Regions from separate parts of the Pseudomonas sp. FP1742 genome, predicted to be linked through region 2. Evidence: predicted binding sites of a transcription regulator. Region 2 holds the regulator's gene; the other holds the start of a gene.
What was found. The regulator FliA, encoded in region 2, starts transcription of late flagellar genes. The targets are predictions, from matches to a motif close to CTAAAGTTTNNNNNNNNNNNGCCGNTAA.
Positions count from the first base shown of each region.

Region 1: PSH64_RS00605 (methyl-accepting chemotaxis protein) is a predicted target of FliA. The motif match lies at 2,125-2,152, and genes of this name have one in related genera.

Region 1 is NZ_CP117460.1:123,570-129,239, forward strand. It holds rRNA gene PSH64_RS00590 (23S ribosomal RNA) at 1-1,435, shown strand, start outside; rRNA gene rrf (5S ribosomal RNA) at 1,578-1,693, shown strand; rRNA gene rrf (5S ribosomal RNA) at 1,801-1,916, shown strand; gene PSH64_RS00605 (methyl-accepting chemotaxis protein) at 2,269-4,149, shown strand; gene PSH64_RS00610 (SRPBCC family protein) at 4,285-4,752, opposite strand; gene PSH64_RS00615 (non-ribosomal peptide synthetase) at 4,782-5,670, opposite strand, start outside.
Region 2 is NZ_CP117460.1:1,756,068-1,768,397, reverse strand. It holds gene PSH64_RS07920 (ParA family protein) at 1-307, opposite strand, end outside; gene motD (flagellar motor protein MotD) at 351-1,244, opposite strand; gene PSH64_RS07910 (flagellar motor protein) at 1,260-2,000, opposite strand; gene PSH64_RS07905 (chemotaxis response regulator protein-glutamate methylesterase) at 2,000-3,130, opposite strand; gene PSH64_RS07900 (chemotaxis protein CheA) at 3,180-5,432, opposite strand; gene PSH64_RS07895 (protein phosphatase CheZ) at 5,470-6,258, opposite strand; gene PSH64_RS07890 (chemotaxis response regulator CheY) at 6,280-6,651, opposite strand; gene fliA (RNA polymerase sigma factor FliA) at 6,819-7,559, opposite strand; gene fleN (flagellar synthesis regulator FleN) at 7,556-8,386, opposite strand; gene flhF (flagellar biosynthesis protein FlhF) at 8,503-9,831, opposite strand; gene flhA (flagellar biosynthesis protein FlhA) at 9,843-11,972, opposite strand; gene PSH64_RS07865 (hypothetical protein) at 12,231-12,330, opposite strand, start outside.

The DNA.
Region 1 (5,670 bases), 1.6 Mb from region 2:
AGGTGGTAGGCTGGAATCTTAGGTAAATCCGGGATTCTAAGGCCGAGAGCTGATGACGAGTGTTCTTTTAGAACACGAAGTGGTTGATGCCATGCTTCCAAGAAAAGCTTCTAAGCTTCAGGTAACCAGGAACCGTACCCCAAACCGACACAGGTGGTTGGGTAGAGAATACCAAGGCGCTTGAGAGAACTCGGGTGAAGGAACTAGGCAAAATGGCACCGTAACTTCGGGAGAAGGTGCGCCGGTGAGGGTGAAGCATTTACTGCGTAAGCCCACGCCGGTCGAAGATACCAGGCCGCTGCGACTGTTTATTAAAAACACAGCACTCTGCAAACACGAAAGTGGACGTATAGGGTGTGACGCCTGCCCGGTGCCGGAAGGTTAATTGATGGGGTTAGCTAACGCGAAGCTCTTGATCGAAGCCCCGGTAAACGGCGGCCGTAACTATAACGGTCCTAAGGTAGCGAAATTCCTTGTCGGGTAAGTTCCGACCTGCACGAATGGCGTAACGATGGCGGCGCTGTCTCCACCCGAGACTCAGTGAAATTGAAATCGCTGTGAAGATGCAGTGTATCCGCGGCTAGACGGAAAGACCCCGTGAACCTTTACTATAGCTTTGCACTGGACTTTGAATTTGCTTGTGTAGGATAGGTGGGAGGCTTTGAAGCGTGGACGCCAGTTCGCGTGGAGCCATCCTTGAAATACCACCCTGGCAACTTTGAGGTTCTAACTCAGGTCCGTTATCCGGATCGAGGACAGTGTATGGTGGGTAGTTTGACTGGGGCGGTCTCCTCCTAAAGAGTAACGGAGGAGTACGAAGGTGCGCTCAGACCGGTCGGAAATCGGTCGTAGAGTATAAAGGCAAAAGCGCGCTTGACTGCGAGACAGACACGTCGAGCAGGTACGAAAGTAGGTCTTAGTGATCCGGTGGTTCTGTATGGAAGGGCCATCGCTCAACGGATAAAAGGTACTCCGGGGATAACAGGCTGATACCGCCCAAGAGTTCATATCGACGGCGGTGTTTGGCACCTCGATGTCGGCTCATCACATCCTGGGGCTGAAGCCGGTCCCAAGGGTATGGCTGTTCGCCATTTAAAGTGGTACGCGAGCTGGGTTTAGAACGTCGTGAGACAGTTCGGTCCCTATCTGCCGTGGACGTTTGAGATTTGAGAGGGGCTGCTCCTAGTACGAGAGGACCGGAGTGGACGAACCTCTGGTGTTCCGGTTGTCACGCCAGTGGCATTGCCGGGTAGCTATGTTCGGAATAGATAACCGCTGAAAGCATCTAAGCGGGAAACTAGCCTCAAGATGAGATCTCACTGGGACCTTGAGTCCCCTGAAGGGCCGTCGAAGACTACGACGTTGATAGGTTGGGTGTGTAAGCGCTGTGAGGCGTTGAGCTAACCAATACTAATTGCCCGTGAGGCTTGACCATATAACACCCAAGCAATTTGCGCTTAAAGAGCCAGATTGCGGTGTGTGAAGACGCAATGAACCGAAAGTTCGAGAAGCAAACACACAAACTATCGCATACCCAATTTGCTGAAGCGTCGAAAGACGGTTCGGTACCCGAATTTCTTGACGACCATAGAGCATTGGAACCACCTGATCCCATCCCGAACTCAGCAGTGAAACGATGCATCGCCGATGGTAGTGTGGGGTTTCCCCATGTGAGAGTAGGTCATCGTCAAGATTAAATTCCGAAACCCCTATCTGCATATGCAGGTAGGGGTTTTGTTTTAGTAGAAGTCACCGATTTTGCTGGCACGTTACCGCTGTAACGGGCTGGTCACAGAATTTCTTGACGACCATAGAGCATTGGAACCACCTGATCCCATCCCGAACTCAGCAGTGAAACGATGCATCGCCGATGGTAGTGTGGGGTTTCCCCATGTGAGAGTAGGTCATCGTCAAGATTGAATTCCGAAACCCCTGTCTGCGTATGCAGACAGGGGTTTTGTCTTTCTGGGCTTATAGAAATTCAAGTCCGAAGCGGGTCAGATCCCACGTCTGCATGCCTCGCTACTCTGTCGAGCCAGCAACACCAGATACAGACCAACGCCCAGTAATCCGTTCTCTCTAGCACGCCGTTCGGCGGGTATCTGACGGGTTTCGTACAAATCCCTAAGTTTTCTCCCGCTCGTGCCGAAAGACTGGTGACACATGCGTGCACCAAAGTAGAGCGGCTTAAAAATGCCATCTGCGCTGTTACATGGAATGTTGCAACCCGGAACGCATCCCCACTTTTGGCATAAGAAGTCCCATGAAATGAATCTCAAGTTCAGCCATAAAATCCTGCTAGCCGCTTCAGGCGTCGTGGTGCTGGCTTTTGCGTTGTTCACTTTGTACAACGACTATCTGCAGCGAAACACCATCCGGCAAAACCTCGAATCCTCCGTTGAGCAAGCCGGCGACCTGACCGCCAGCAGCGTGCAGAACTGGATGAGCGGCCGCGTGCTGGTCCTGGAAAATCTCGCGCAGAACGTCGCCCATCAAGGTGCCAATGCCGATCTGCCGGGACTGGTCGATCAACCGGCACTGACCACGAACTTCCAGTTCACCTACGTCGGGCAGGCCAATGGCGTGTTCACCCAACGCCCGGACGCGAAGATGCCGGATGGCTACGATCCGCGCCAGCGCCCCTGGTACAAACAAGCCGTGGTCGCCGACAAGACCATGCTGACCCCGCCTTACATGGCCGCGGTCGGCGGGCTGGTAGTGACCATCGCGATGCCGGTGAAAAAGAACGGCGAACTGCTGGGCGTTGTCGGTGGTGACCTGAGCCTGGAAACCCTGGTGAAGATCATCAACTCGGTGGATTTCGGTGGCATCGGTCACGCATTCCTCGTCAGCGCCGACGGTCAGGTGATCGTCAGCCCGGACAAGGATCAGGTGATGAAGAACCTGAAAGACATCTATCCGGGTTCCAGCGTCCGCATCGAAAAGGGCAACCAGGAAGTCGAACTGAACAAGCAGGATCGCATCCTCTCGTTCACGCCAGTGAGTGGATTGCCGAATGCCGAGTGGTACGTCGGTCTGTCGATCGACAAGGCCAAGGCCTACGCGCCACTGAGCCAGTTCCGCACTTCGGCGCTGATCGCGATGTTCATTGCCGTAACCGCCATTGCAGTGCTGCTGAGTCTGCTGATCAACGTGTTGATGCGTCCGCTGACCACGATGGGCCGTGCAATGCAGGACATCGCTCAGGGCGAGGGCGACCTGACCCGGCGTCTGGTCGTGGAAAGCAAAGATGAGTTCGGCGAGTTGGGCGGTTCCTTCAACCAGTTCGTGGAGCGGATTCACGCGTCGATTTGCGAAGTGTCCTCGGCGACCCGCCAGGTTCATGACCTGTCGCAACGGGTGATGGCATCGTCCAACGCCTCGATCATCGGATCCGACGAACAAAGCGCCCGCACCAACAGCGTGGCCGCGGCGATCAACCAATTGGGTGCCGCCACCCAGGAAATCGCCCGCAACGCCGCCGATGCTTCGCAGCACGCCAGCGGCGCGAGCGAGCAGGCCGATGACGGCCGTCAGGTGGTGGAACAAACCATTCTGGCCATGACCGAACTGTCGCAGAAAATCAGCCTGTCCTGCACGCAGATCGAAACCCTGAACGCGAGCACCGACAACATCGGCCACATTCTGGACGTGATCAAAGGCATCTCCCAACAGACCAATTTGCTGGCGCTCAACGCGGCCATCGAAGCGGCCCGTGCCGGTGAGGCCGGTCGTGGTTTTGCGGTGGTGGCGGACGAGGTGCGCAACCTTGCTCATCGCACCCAGGAATCGGCGGAAGAGATCCACAAGATGATCAGCTCGCTGCAGATCGGTTCTCGCGAAGCGGTGACCACCATGAACGCCAGTCAGGCATCCAGCGAGCAGAGCGTAGAAGTCGCGAACCAGGCCGGCCTGCGGCTGGTCAGCGTGACCCAGCGCATCGGCGAAATCGACGGTATGAACCAATCGGTGGCTGCGGCGACCGAAGAGCAGACCGCCGTGGTGGAAACCCTCAATGTCGACGTCAGCCAGATCAACCTGCTGAACCAGCAGAGCGTGGCCAACCTCAATGAAACATTGAAGGATTGCGATGCGCTGTCCCAGCAGGCCAATCGGTTGAAGCAACTGGTTGATAGCTTCAAGATCTGATTGAGGTCAGTTGAACCGCGTTATCGTTGAATCGCGGGCAAACCCGCTCCCACATGGTCTGTGTCGTACACACATTCCCTGTGGGAGCGGGCTTGCCCGCGAAAGCGGTAGATCAGTCACCGCCAAACCGAAGCCTTAAACAAACAGCTTCACCACATTCCCCATCGCATCATCGGCAAACCCCTGAACGAAATCCTTGAACCCCGGCAGGGCCTCGGCCCCGCCCTGGGCCGGTTCGGCGATGATGGTCCAGGTTGCCCGCGACTTGTCTGCGCCCAGGGATTCCACATTCATCGCCGCCCACAAATTGGCCACGCCCAAGGTGTTGTAGATGGTAGTCCAAGTCATGTTCAGCGCCTGGTCATCCCGGGAGTTGAGCTGCTCGACCACCAGGTTGCCGTCCTTGAAGAATTTCTTGCGCAGCGACGATACGCCTTCACCCGTCATCTCGATGTGCGACAGCGCCGGAATGAATTTGTCGAAGCCGGAAAAGTTACCGACCACCGCCCAGACTTGCGCTGCGTCAGCCGGTACGTTCACCGAAGACACAACATGACAGCCTTGAGGGTTTTTGATCAGGGTATCGGGTTGCAGAGTGTTCATGGTTTTTGCTCCGTGCTTGGTTAGGTGAATCAGATGAAGTTGATTTCTTTGAGGTAGTCGCAGCCGCGTCGCAGCAGCGCCGGGGATTTTTCCGGGTAGTGCGCGCCCATCTGCCGCACGCCCGCCTGAGCGTTGTCGTGGCCGATCATCGAGATGTCGCCGATGTCTTCCTCAAAGCCGTTGAGGTAGAAACCCAGTACGCCAAACAGCGCGTTATCGCTGTCGACCCGGCCCAGTTGCTGCTGCCAGTCGGCGACGCTGACCATCGAGAATTCCCGACCGGCTTCGCGAAAGGACGCCACGTAGGTGTCCCAGCTCAGGGGTTCGGGGTTGTGCAGGTTGAACACCGCTTTTTCGGCCTGGTAACGGCTGGCATGAAAGGCGATGAAACGGGCGAGAAAATCCACCGGCATCAGGTCGAAATTCAGTGCGAACTCTGGCACCTGGCCGAGCTGGATCGAGCCCTTGAGCATTAGCATCAGGCGATTCTTGTGGGGCTGGCAGACGCCGGTGAGGCTGTTGAAGCTGATGTTGCCGGGGCGGTAAAGGTTGACCCGCACCCCACGTTCCCGCGCCCTTTCGAGAATCCGCTCGCCGACCCATTTGGACAGGTTGTAGCCGTTCTTGATGTAGATCGGCGGCGTCTGCGCAGCGGGCAATTCCAGCACCCGGCCATCCTCGGAAATCGTGCTGGACGCCGAGAGCGTCGAGACGAAGTTGAAGATCTTCTTGCTACGTCCTTCACACAGGCGCAGGCACTCGAAAATCGGCTCGACGTTGTCCCGCGCCAACGACTCGTAATCAAGGACGTGATTGACGTTGGCGGCGTTGTGCACCAGTGCGCCGAACTCTCGATCCAGCCGTTCGTAAACCGCTTCGCTGAGCCCCAGTTGCGGGCGCGTGATGTCTGCTGCGTAA
Region 2 (12,330 bases):
GCGACTGGCGCTCAAGGGTGGCCAGCGCGGTGCTCGACGGCAACAGGGAAATGCGTTCGTCGCTGGTGGGCATCAGCAACTGACCGGGCAAGCCTTGCGGCACGCTGCCCTTGTGCAGGAACAGGTCGTAGCTGCTGTGTTCCAGGCTGTCGGGGTCGTAACCGAAGTAGCTGGTCATGGAGCCGTGGGGATCGAGATCGACCACGACCACGCGCTTGCCCGCCTCTGCCAGCAACCCGGCTAAAGCGATGGAGGAAGTGGTTTTACCGACACCACCCTTTTGATTGGCAACTGCCCAGACTCTCATTCGGATTGTTCCTCCCGGTCGAAAACGTCGACCGAGAAATAGCTCAACGTATTAATGCGGGTGACGGAGAATTGACGGCACTCTCGCGTCCCGGCGACTTGACCGGGGTAGGTGCAGTTTGTGTGCCAGCCCGCTTCAATGCGGCATCCGGTTGTGCATGGGCCGTTCCGGTACCGGTGAGACTGCGACGTACATCGAGATTGCGTGACACCACCAGCACCACCCGACGGTTACGCGCGCGACCTTCGGCGGTGGCGTTGTTGGCCACCGGCTGGAACTCGCCGTATCCCACCGATGCCAGACGACCAGGGTTCACACCCTGCATCGCCAGCATCCGCACGATGCTTGCCGAACGGGCCGAGGACAGTTCCCAGTTGGTCGGGTATTGCGCGGTACGGATCGGTTGATCATCGGTGAAGCCTTCGACGTGGATCGGGTTGTCGAATGGCCGGAGGATCGCGGCGACCTTGTCGATGATGTTGAACGCGATGTCGCTGGGCATGGCGTCGCCGCTGCCGAACAACAGGCTGGAATTGAGTTCGATCTCGACCCACAACTCATTGCCGCGCACGGTCATCTGATTGGAGCTGATCAAGTCGCCGAACGCCGCGCTGATGTCATCGGCAATGCTTTTGAGCGGATCGTTGGCGGCCTGGGCGATACCGGCGTCGATCTGTTCGCTGTCCTTGACCAATGGCTTGGCCGGGGTCACGGTCTGCGGTCGCTCTTCACCGATGGGAATCGGCTTGAGGGCGCGATCGGAGTCGGTAAACACCCCGATCAACGCCTCGGAGATGACCTTGTACTTGCCTTCGTTGATCGACGAGATCGAGTACATCACCACGAAGAACGCGAACAGCAAAGTGATGAAGTCGGCGTAGGAAACGAGCCAACGTTCATGGTTCACATGTTCTTCAGGTTGCCTGCGACGTGCCATGGTCCATGTCTCCCATCAATCCATAAAGCCCTGAAGCTTCAACTCAATAGAGCGAGGGTTTTCACCTTCGGCGATCGACAGGATCCCTTCCAGCAACATTTCGCGATAGCGCGACTGTCGCAACGCGATGGACTTGAGCTTGGCGGCAATCGGCAGCAGCACCAGGTTGGCACTGGCCACGCCGTAAATGGTGGCGACGAAGGCGACGGCGATGCCGCTGCCCAGTTGCGATGGATCGGCCAGGTTGCCCATGACGTGGATCAGGCCCATCACCGCACCGATGATACCGATGGTCGGCGCGTAGCCGCCCATGCTTTCAAAGACTTTGGCGGCTTCGATATCGCGGCTTTCCTGGGTGTAGAAATCCACTTCCAGAATGCTGCGGATCGCTTCCGGTTCCGCGCCGTCCACCAGCAGTTGCAGGCCTTTACGCGAGTAACTGTCGGGTTCGGCGTCGGCCACCCCTTCCAGGCCGAGCAAACCTTCCTTGCGGGCGGTCAAACTCCAGTTGACCACGCGATCGATGCCACCGGCCAGGTCCACGCGAGGCGGGAACAGGATCCAGGCGAGAATCTGCATGGCACGCTTGAAGGCACTCATCGGCGATTGCAGCAGCGCGGCACCGATGGTGCCACCGAGTACGATCAGCGCCGCCGGGCCGTTGGCCAGAGCGCCGAGGTGACCGCCTTCAAGGTAGTTGCCGCCGATAATGGCGACAAACGCCATGATGATCCCGATAAGGCTGAGTACATCCATCAGATGCAAGCCTCAACCAGATGCCGACCGATGTCGTCGAGGCTGTACACCGCGTCCGCGAGCTCGGCTTTGACGATGGCCATCGGCATGCCGTAGATCACGCAGCTGGCTTCATCCTGCGCCCAGATCGCACTGCCGCCCTGCTTGAGCAGACGCGCGCCTTCGCGACCGTCAGCGCCCATGCCGGTCAGCACCACCGCCAGAACTTTGTCGCCGTAGGATTTGGCCGCCGAACCGAAGGTGATGTCCACGCACGGCTTGTAGTTCAGACGCTCGTCGCCCGGCAGGATTTTCACCGCGCCACGGCCGTCGATCATCATCTGCTTGCCACCCGGTGCCAGCAGCGCCAGGCCCGGACGCAGGATGTCGCCATCCTCGGCTTCCTTGACGCTGATGCGGCACAGCTTGTCCAGGCGCTCGGCGAAGGCCTTGGTGAAGGCTGCCGGCATGTGCTGGATCAACACGATCGGTGCCGGGAAGTTGGCAGGCAACTGGGTCAGGACCCGTTGCAGTGCAACCGGGCCACCGGTGGAGGTGCCGATGGCGACCAGTTTGTAGGCTTTGCGTTTCGGCGCAGGAGATGACGGAGCTGCTGCATGGGGGCGCGCCGCAATCGGTGCCGGTGCCGGACGCGCAGGCGCGCTGCTGCCGTAGCTGCCAACGCTCGAAGGTGCAGGCGTCGGGGCTGGCGCAGCAACCGGTGCCGGTGGAGTGTAGGCGCTGACACGACGGTTACTGCGCGAGATGCTGAGAATCTTCTCGCACAGCAGTTGCTTGACCTTCTCCGGGTTACGGGAGATGTCTTCGAAATTCTTCGGCAGGAAGTCCACCGCGCCGGCGTCCAGCGCATCGAGGGTGACCCGGGCGCCTTCGTGGGTCAGCGAAGAGAACATCAACACCGGGGTCGGGCAGCGCTGCATGATGTGCCGCACCGCCGTGATGCCATCCATCATCGGCATCTCGTAGTCCATGGTGATCACGTCTGGCTTGAGGGCCAGGGCCTGATCGATCGCCTCTTTTCCGTTGGTCGCCGTACCGACGACCTGGATATTTGAATCCGCTGCAAGAATTTCCGAGACGCGGCGGCGGAAAAACCCCGAATCGTCCACCACCAGGACTTTGACTGCCATAAACACTCCGTTAGACGGGGCGAGGCTCTGGCGCCCCGCTCCCCCAGAATCAAATACGCCGTGCGGCGTAACGCTTGAGCATGCTCGGAACATCGAGAATCAGTGCAATGCGGCCGTCACCGGTGATGGTGGCGCCGGACATGCCCGGGGTTCCCTGGAGCATTTTGCCCAATGGCTTGATGACCACTTCTTCCTGGCCCACCAACTGATCGACGACGAAGCCGATTCGCTGAGTGCCCACCGAAAGGATCACCACATGGCCTTCGCGCTGCTCTTCGTGAGCGGCGGAGCTGACCAGCCAGCGCTTGAGGTAGAACAAGGGCAGCGCCTTGTCCCGCACGATCACCACTTCCTGGCCGTCCACCACGTTGGTGCGCGACAGGTCGAGGTGGAAGATCTCGTTGACGTTCACCAGCGGGAACGCGAACGCCTGGTTGCCGAGCATGACCATCAGCGTCGGCATGATCGCCAGGGTCAACGGGACCTTGATGACGATCTTCGAGCCCTTGCCCTTGGTCGAGTAGATATTGATGGTGCCGTTGAGCTGGGCGATCTTGGTCTTCACCACGTCCATGCCCACGCCACGACCGGACACGTCGGAGATCTCGGTCTTGGTCGAGAAGCCCGGCGCGAAGATCAGGTTGAAGCAATCGGACTCGCTGAGACGGTCCGCCGCATCCTTGTCCATCAAACCTTTTTTCACGGCGATACCGCGCAGGACATCAGCGTCCATGCCCTTGCCGTCATCGGAGATGGACAGCAGGATGTGGTCGCCTTCCTGTTCAGCGGACAGAATCACCTTGCCGCTGCGAGGCTTGCCCATCGCTTCGCGATCAGCCGGCTCTTCGATACCGTGGTCGACCGAGTTGCGCACCAAGTGGACCAACGGGTCGGCCAAAGCCTCGACGAGGTTCTTGTCGAGGTCGGTTTCTTCGCCGACCAGCTCCAGGTTGATCTCTTTCTTGAGCTGGCGAGCCAGGTCGCGAACCAGGCGCGGGAAGCGCCCGAAGACTTTCTTGATCGGCTGCATCCGGGTCTTCATGACCGCGGTTTGCAGGTCGGCCGTGACCACGTCGAGGTTCGACACGGCCTTGGACATGGCTTCGTCGCCGCTGTTGAGGCCCAGCCGGACCAGGCGGTTACGCACCAGTACCAACTCGCCGACCATGTTCATGATTTCGTCCAGACGCGCGGTATCGACCCGCACGGTGGTCTCGGCTTCACTGGCCGGTTTTTCCGCGGGTGGTGCGGCCGGGGCGCGAGCAGGCGCCGGTGCAGCAGCGGCGGCAGGCTTCGGCGCTTCGGCTTTTGGCTCGGGCGCTTTGGCCACGGGCGCTGGCGCCGCAGCCTTGGCAACCGGGGCCGCTACCGAAGAAGCGGCAGAACCGGTGCCCACTTCAGTGAACTTGCCCTTGCCGTGCAATTCGTCGAGCAGCGATTCGAACTCGTGATCGGAGATCAGATCGCTGCCGGCCGCAGCGGCGGTTGGCGCAGCCGGGGTCGGAACCGAAGCAATGGCCGATTCCAGAGCATCGACCGCAAAGGTGCCTTTGCCGTGCAACTGGTCGAGCAGTGCTTCGAACTCGTCGTCGGTGATGTCGGAGCTGTCGCCGGCCGCTTTCGGGGCCGCCGGTGCGGTAGGCGCGGCGGCCACGGCATCGGGGGCGAACTGGCCTTTGCCGTGCAATTGATCGAGCAACGACTCGAACTCGGCGTCGGTGATTTCGTCGCTGGCTGCCGCATCGCCAGTCGGCGCCGGCACTGGAACAACGGCGGGCGCCTCGGCCTGAGCCTTGACGGCGTTCAGCGAGTCCAGCAACTGTTCGAATTCGTTATCGGTGATGTCACCGGATTCACTTTCGGCGGCAGGCTCTTGCACCACGTCAGCGACAGGTGCAGCTTCATCAGCCATTTGCGGCTCGGCCAGACGGGCCAGCGCCGCGAGCAATTCAGGCGTGGCAGCCGTGATCGGGCTGCGTTCGCGGACTTCGCTGAACATGCTGTTCACCGCGTCCAGCGCTTCGAGAACCACGTCCATCAGTTCCGAGTCGACGCGCCGCTCACCCTTGCGCAGGATGTCGAACACGTTCTCGGCGATGTGACAGCACTCCACCAGCTCATTGAGCTGGAGGAAGCCGGCGCCCCCTTTTACAGTGTGAAAACCGCGAAAAATTGCATTGAGCAAGTCCGCATCATCAGGTCGGCTTTCCAGCTCGACCAGTTGCTCGGACAGTTGCTCTAGAATCTCGCCGGCCTCAACCAGGAAATCCTGAAGGATCTCTTCATCGGCGCCGAAGCTCATTAAGGGGGTGCTCCTACAGGTCTAAAAACCCAGAAAACTAAAATCCAAGACTGGATAGCAAATCGTCCACATCGTCCTGACCGGACACAACGTCTTCTCTTTTATCGGCATGAATCTGCGGACCTTCACCCTGAGAGAGATGTTTTTGCGGATCTTTTTCAGCCAGCATCGCTTCACGGTCATGTTCGATACCCGCAAAGCGGTCTACCTGGCTGGCCATGAGTACGAGCTTGAGCAGGTTGCTTTCAACTTCGGTGACCAGTTGGGTCACACGCTTGATCACCTGACCGGTTAGGTCCTGGTAATCCTGGGCCAGCAAAATGTCGTTGAGGTTGCTCGACACGACGCGGTTGTCTTCACTGCTGCGTGTCAGGAAACCGTCGACCCGCCGGGCCAGTTCGCGGAACTCTTCAGCCCCGACTTCGCGACGCATGAACCGCCCCCAATCCGTGCTCAGCGCCTGAGCTTCGTCGCTCAGGCTGTTGATCAGCGGCGTGGCGTTTTCCACCAGGTCCATGGTGCGGTTGGCCGCGGCCTCGGTCAGCTTGACCACATAGGACAGGCGCTCGGTGGCATCCGTGATCTGAGACACTTCCTCGGCTTGCGGCATGTGCGGGTCAATCTGGAAATTGACGATCGCGCTATGCAGCTCGCGGGTGAGCTTGCCTACTTCCTGATACAGGCCGCGGTCACGGGTCTGGTTGAGCTCATGGATCAGTTGCACAGCGTCGCCGAACCTGCCTTTTTCAAGGCTTTCGACCAGTTCGACCGCGTGTTTTTTCAGGGTCGACTCGAAATCGCCCTGTGAAGATTCGTTATGCTCCATAGCTCCCCCGTGCGCAGTACATCAGCCGATGCGTTCGAAAATCTTCTCGATTTTTTCTTTCAACGCCTGGGCTGTGAAGGGTTTGACCACATAGCCGTTAACACCGGCCTGGGCCGCTTCGATGATTTGCTCGCGCTTGGCTTCGGCGGTCACCATCAGCACTGGCAGATGCTTGAGCTTTTCATCGGCGCGCACGTGACGCAGCAGATCGATACCGGTCATGCCCGGCATGTTCCAGTCCGTTACCAGAAAGTCGATGCTCCCGCTGTTGAGAACCGGAATGGCAGTGGTGCCATCGTCAGCCTCGACCGTGTTGGTGAACCCAAGGTCACGCAACAGGTTTTTTATGATCCGCCGCATCGTTGAGAAGTCATCAACGATGAGGATTTTCATGTTCTTGTCCAATTCGACCTCCAAGCAGTCTTAAACGCGCCCAGCACCTGGACGCGCCATTTCAATCAATCCGGCAAAGCACTCAATGACTGTCTGGAGCACAACAGATCGAGACCGGTGCAGTTCAACCCCACACCGGCTCCATTCGCAGTGTCCCCACACTGCCTTCAGCGCGCTCGCCACTCCCCCAAACGCCCCCGCAAACGGGCCGCGCACTGGCTGTGTAACTGGCTGACCCGCGACTCGCTGACCCCCAGGACCTCACCGATTTCCTTGAGATTCAACTCCTCGTCGTAGTACAGCGCCAACACCAGTCGCTCACGCTCCGGCAAATTGGCAATCGCGTCCGCCAGCGCTGCCTGGAAGCGTTCATCTTCCAGATCGCGTGACGGCTCGAGATGAGCACTCGCGCCATCCTCATGCAGCCCTTCGTGTTCGCCGTCCTGCAACAGATCGTCGAAACTGAATAACCGGCTGCCCAGGGTGTCGTTCAAAATCCCGTAATAATCGTCGAGACTCAATTGGAGTTCGGCCGCAACTTCGTGATCTTTAGCGTCACGGCCGGTTTTAGCTTCAATCGAGCGAATCGCGTCGCTGACCATGCGGGTATTGCGGTGGACCGAACGTGGCGCCCAGTCCCCCTTGCGCACTTCATCGAGCATCGCGCCGCGGATTCGAATGCCCGCGTACGTCTCGAAACTCGCGCCTTTGCTGGCGTCGTATTTGGTTGATACTTCAAGCAGGCCGATCATCCCGGCCTGGATCAGGTCTTCGACCTGGACACTGGCCGGCAGACGCGCCAGCAAGTGGTAGGCAATGCGTTTGACCAATGGCGCGTAACGCTCGATCAGCTCGTACTGCGCGTCACGTGCCGACTTCTTGTAGAGGTTGTAACCGCTGGCTGTCATAGCACAGGTCCTGCCGTTTGTTGCACGAGGCGCTCGACGAAAAACTCCAAGTGCCCACGCGGGTTGGCCGGCAGTGGCCAGGTATCGACTTTTTGCGCGATGGCCTTGAACGCCAGGGCGCACTTGGAACGCGGAAAGGCTTCGTAGACCGCACGCTGCTTCTGCACAGCCTTGCGCACGCTTTCGTCGTAAGGCACCGCACCGACGTATTGTAAGGCGACGTCGAGGAAGCGATCCGTGACCTTGGTCAACTTGGCGAACAGGTTGCGCCCTTCCTGCGGGCTCTGCGCCATGTTGGCCAGGACGCGGAAGCGGTTCATGCCGTAATCGCGGTTAAGCAGTTTGATCAGCGCGTAGGCGTCGGTGATCGAGGTCGGCTCATCGCATACCACCAGCAAGACTTCCTGCGCGGCGCGTACGAAGCTGACTACCGAGTCCCCAATGCCCGCGGCGGTGTCGATCACCAATACGTCGAGGTTGTCGCCGATGTCACTGAATGCCTGGATCAGGCCGGCGTGCTGGGCCGGGCTCAGATGAACCATGCTCTGGGTGCCGGACGCGGCCGGGACAATGCGGATTCCGCCAGGCCCCTGCAACAGCACGTCGCGCAGCTCACAGCGGCCTTCGATCACGTCGGCGAGTGTGCGTTTGGGTGTCAGTCCCAACAGAACGTCGACGTTCGCCAGCCCCAGATCGGCATCCAGCAGCATGACGCGCCGGCCGAGCTCAGCTAGAGCCAGGGACAAGTTCACTGACACGTTAGTCTTCCCGACGCCACCTTTGCCGCCGGTCACCGCGATCACCTGTACGGGATGCATGCTGCCCATGTTATTTCTTTACCTTGTCTTACTTAGACGGAGGCCACATTACTGGCTGCGCGTTCACCATCGGAACAATGCATGGCAGACCATCGATGTAGGTACAAAAAATGTTCATTAATACCTCAGCCAACCTGCTTGGTCGGGCTGTGGTAAATATCAGCGAACATGTCAGCCATGGCTTCTTCGCTGGGTTCTTCCTGCATTTGCACGCTAACGGCGCGACTGACCAGTTGATGACGGCGCGGCAGATGCAAATCATCCGGGATCCGCGGACCATCGGTCAGGTAAGCCACCGGCAACTCATGACTGATAGCCAGGCTCAACACCTCGCCAAGACTTGCCGTTTCATCCAGTTTAGTCAGGATGCAGCCGGCGAGGCCGCAGCGTTTGTAACTGTGATAAGCGGCAGTTAGAACCTGTTTCTGGCTGGTGGTTGCCAGAACCAGATAATTTTTTGATTTGATGCCGCGCCCGGCCAGGCTTTCGAGCTGCATGCGCAGGGCCGGATCGCTGGCCTGAAGGCCGGCGGTATCGATCAGCACCACGCGTTTGCGCAGCAATGGTTCCAGCGCCTGCACCAGGGATTGACCCGGGTCGACGTGGGTCACCGACACGTTGAGGATCCGGCCCAAGGTCTTGAGCTGTTCCTGAGCACCAATGCGATAGCTGTCCATGCTCACCAGCGCGATGTTCTGCGCGCCGTACTTGAGCACGTAACGGGCCGCGAGCTTGGCCAGTGTGGTGGTCTTGCCCATGCCGGCCGGGCCGACCATGGCAATGACACCACCCTCTTCCAGCGGCTCGACTTCCGGGGTGGCAATCATCCGCGCCAGGTGCGCGAGCAACATGCGCCAGGCCTGACGAGGCTCTTCAATGTCGGTAATCAGCGCCAGCAGATCTCGCGACAACGGGCCGGACAGGCCGATACGCTGCAGACGACGCCAAAGATTGGCCTGAGCCGGACGGCTGCCTTGCAGCTGATTCCAGGCCAGCGAGCCAAGCTGCACTTCCATCAGTTCACGCAGGCTATTGAGTTCGAAACGCATCGAATCGAAGGCGCGCGGGTCCACACCGCCGGAGGCTGGCGCAGGGGCCGGCGCTGCACGACGAGGTTCGGCGTAGGTTGGCTCGATCAGCGGTTCGGCGGCGGTCAACGGCAGGCCGGCGAACAACTGGCGATTGGTGGTCTTGTCGCTCTCGCCATCGCCGCGCAGGCTCAGCTCGGCCTGGGCAGTGACGATCCGCGACTGGGTCTTGCGCAGCTCGTCCTCGAGTTCCATGTTCGGGACACGCGGGGCCAGCGCCGACAATTTGTAATCCAGGGCAGCCGTCAGCTCGACACCACCGGCGATCCGGCGATTGCCAATGATGGCGGCATCGGCGCCCAGCTCATCACGAACCAGTTTCATGGCCTGACGCATATCGGCGGCGAAAAAACGCTTAACTTGCATAAACCACTACCTCAGCCGTTGGGCCCTACTGTCGCAACGATGGTCACTTGCTTGTTGTCAGGAATTTCCTGGTAAGCCAACACGTGCAAGCCCGGGACTGCCAGCCGACCGAATCGCGAGAGCATCGCGCGAACCGGACCGGCCACCAGCAGAATCACCGGTTGACCTTGCATTTCCTGACGCTGCGCCGCATCGATCAATGAGCGTTGCAGTTTCTCCGCCATGCTTGGCTCCAGCAGAACACCCTCTTCCGAGCCTTGTCCTGCCTTCTGAAGACTATTGAGCAATATTTGTTCCAACCTTGGCTCCAAGGTGATCACAGGCAGCTCCGACTCAGTGCCTACAATGCTTTGCACGATTGCACGGGATACGCCGACACGCACCGCGGCCACCAAAGCGGCAGTATCTTGACTCTTGGCAGCGTTGTTCGCGATGGCTTCGGCGATGCTGCGAATGTCCCGTACCGGCACCTGCTCGGCCAGCAACGCCTGCAAGACTTTGAGCAGTTGCGACAGCGAAACCACCCCCGGCACCAGTTCTTCAGCCAGCTTCGGTGAGCTTTTGGCCAGCAATTGCATGAGTTGCTGGACTTCTTCGTGGCCGATCAGCTCGCTGGAATGCTTGTACAGAATCTGGTTCAAGTGGGTTGCCACGACCGTACTGGCATCGACCACGGTGTAACCGAGGGATTGCGCCTGGGCGCGCTGGCTGATTTCGATCCACACCGCTTCCAGGCCAAAAGCCGGATCTTTGGCGGTAATGCCGTTGAGCGTGCCGTAGACCTGCCCCGGGTTGATCGCCAGTTCCCGGTCCGGGTAAATCTCGGCTTCAGCCAGGATCACGCCCATCAGGGTCAGGCGATAGGCACTGGGTGCGAGGTCGAGGTTGTCACGGATATGCACAGTCGGCATCAGGAAGCCCAGGTCCTGGGAGAGCTTTTTACGCACACCCTTGATCCGCGCCAGCAACTGACCACCCTGGTTGCGGTCCACCAGCGGAATCAGGCGGTAGCCGACTTCCAGGCCGATCATGTCGATCGGCGTCACGTCATCCCAGCCAAGCTCCTTGGTTTCCTGAGCTCGGGCCGGCGACGGCAGCAGCTCCTGCTGACGCTTGACCTCTTGCAGGGCCTGAACCTTGACGGCGTTCTGCTTCTTCCAGAACAGGTAAGCGCCACCGGCCGCCAGGGCCGCCATGGACAGAAAGGAGACATGCGGCATGCCCGGCACCAGGCCCATCACCGCCATCAAGCCAGCGGCTACCGCCAAGGCTTTTGGCGAGGCGAACATCTGGCGACCGATCTGCTTGCCCATGTCTTCCGAGCCGGAAGCACGGGTCACCATGATCGCCGCGGCGGTCGACAACAGCAGTGATGGCAATTGCGCCACCAAACCGTCACCAATGGTCAACAGCGCGTAAACCTTGCCGGCGTCACCGAAGCTCATGCCGTGCTGGAAGATCCCGACCGCCATGCCACCGATCAGGTTGATGAACAGAATCAGCAGGCCGGCGATGGCGTCACCGCGCACGAATTTGCTGGCACCATCCATGGAACCGTAGAACTCGGCCTCCTGAGCTACTTCCATCCGGCGCAGTTTTGCCTGGTTCTGGTCGATCAGGCCGGCGTTCAAGTCGGCATCGATGGCCATCTGTTTGCCCGGCATCGCATCGAGGGTGAAACGCGCGCTCACCTCGGAAATCCGCCCGGCGCCCTTGGTCACCACGACAAAGTTGATGATCATCAAAATCGCGAAGACCACGATACCGACCACGTAGTTACCGCCGATCACCACTTCGCCGAAGGCCTGAATCACCTTGCCGGCGGCGGCATGGCCGTCCTGACCGTGGAGCATCACCACCCGCGTCGAGGCCACGTTCAGCGCCAGTCGCAACAACGTCGCCACCAGCAGAATGGTCGGGAACACCGCAAAATCCAGTGGCCGCAAGGCGTACACGCAGACCAGCAACACAACGATGGACAAGGCAATGTTGAAGGTGAAAAACACGTCCAGCAGGAACGGCGGCACCGGCAACATCATCATGGCCAGCATGACCAGCAGCAACAGCGGCACACCCAGATTGCCCCGACTGAGGTCGGCAATGTTTGTGCGGGCATTGCTGATTAACTGAGAGCGATCCACCGGTTTTCCCCGTTCCTTTAACGCAAACTTTTGACGCCTGAAGCAGGCGCAGGGCGGCTACTGCAAGAAGCCTTCCAACTTTTGCAGAGGCGGAAAATAGAGGGATTTATTGGGCTTTTGTAACAGCTGCCAAGCCTGCGAGGCTGCGTTCGAGCCGGGGTCGCGCGCTCGAAAGTCCCCGCAAGGGTTTTACGACGACTGCGCAGCCGGACACAGTTTCCCGTGCTCGGCAACCGCAACAACAGAGCATTTGATAAGTCAGCCCGCGGTCAGCACCTGTTTGTCAGTGATTGGACCAAAACTCAATGCTTTGCCATTGATGTAACGTACGCCCTTGAGCATTTCGACACCGTCGATT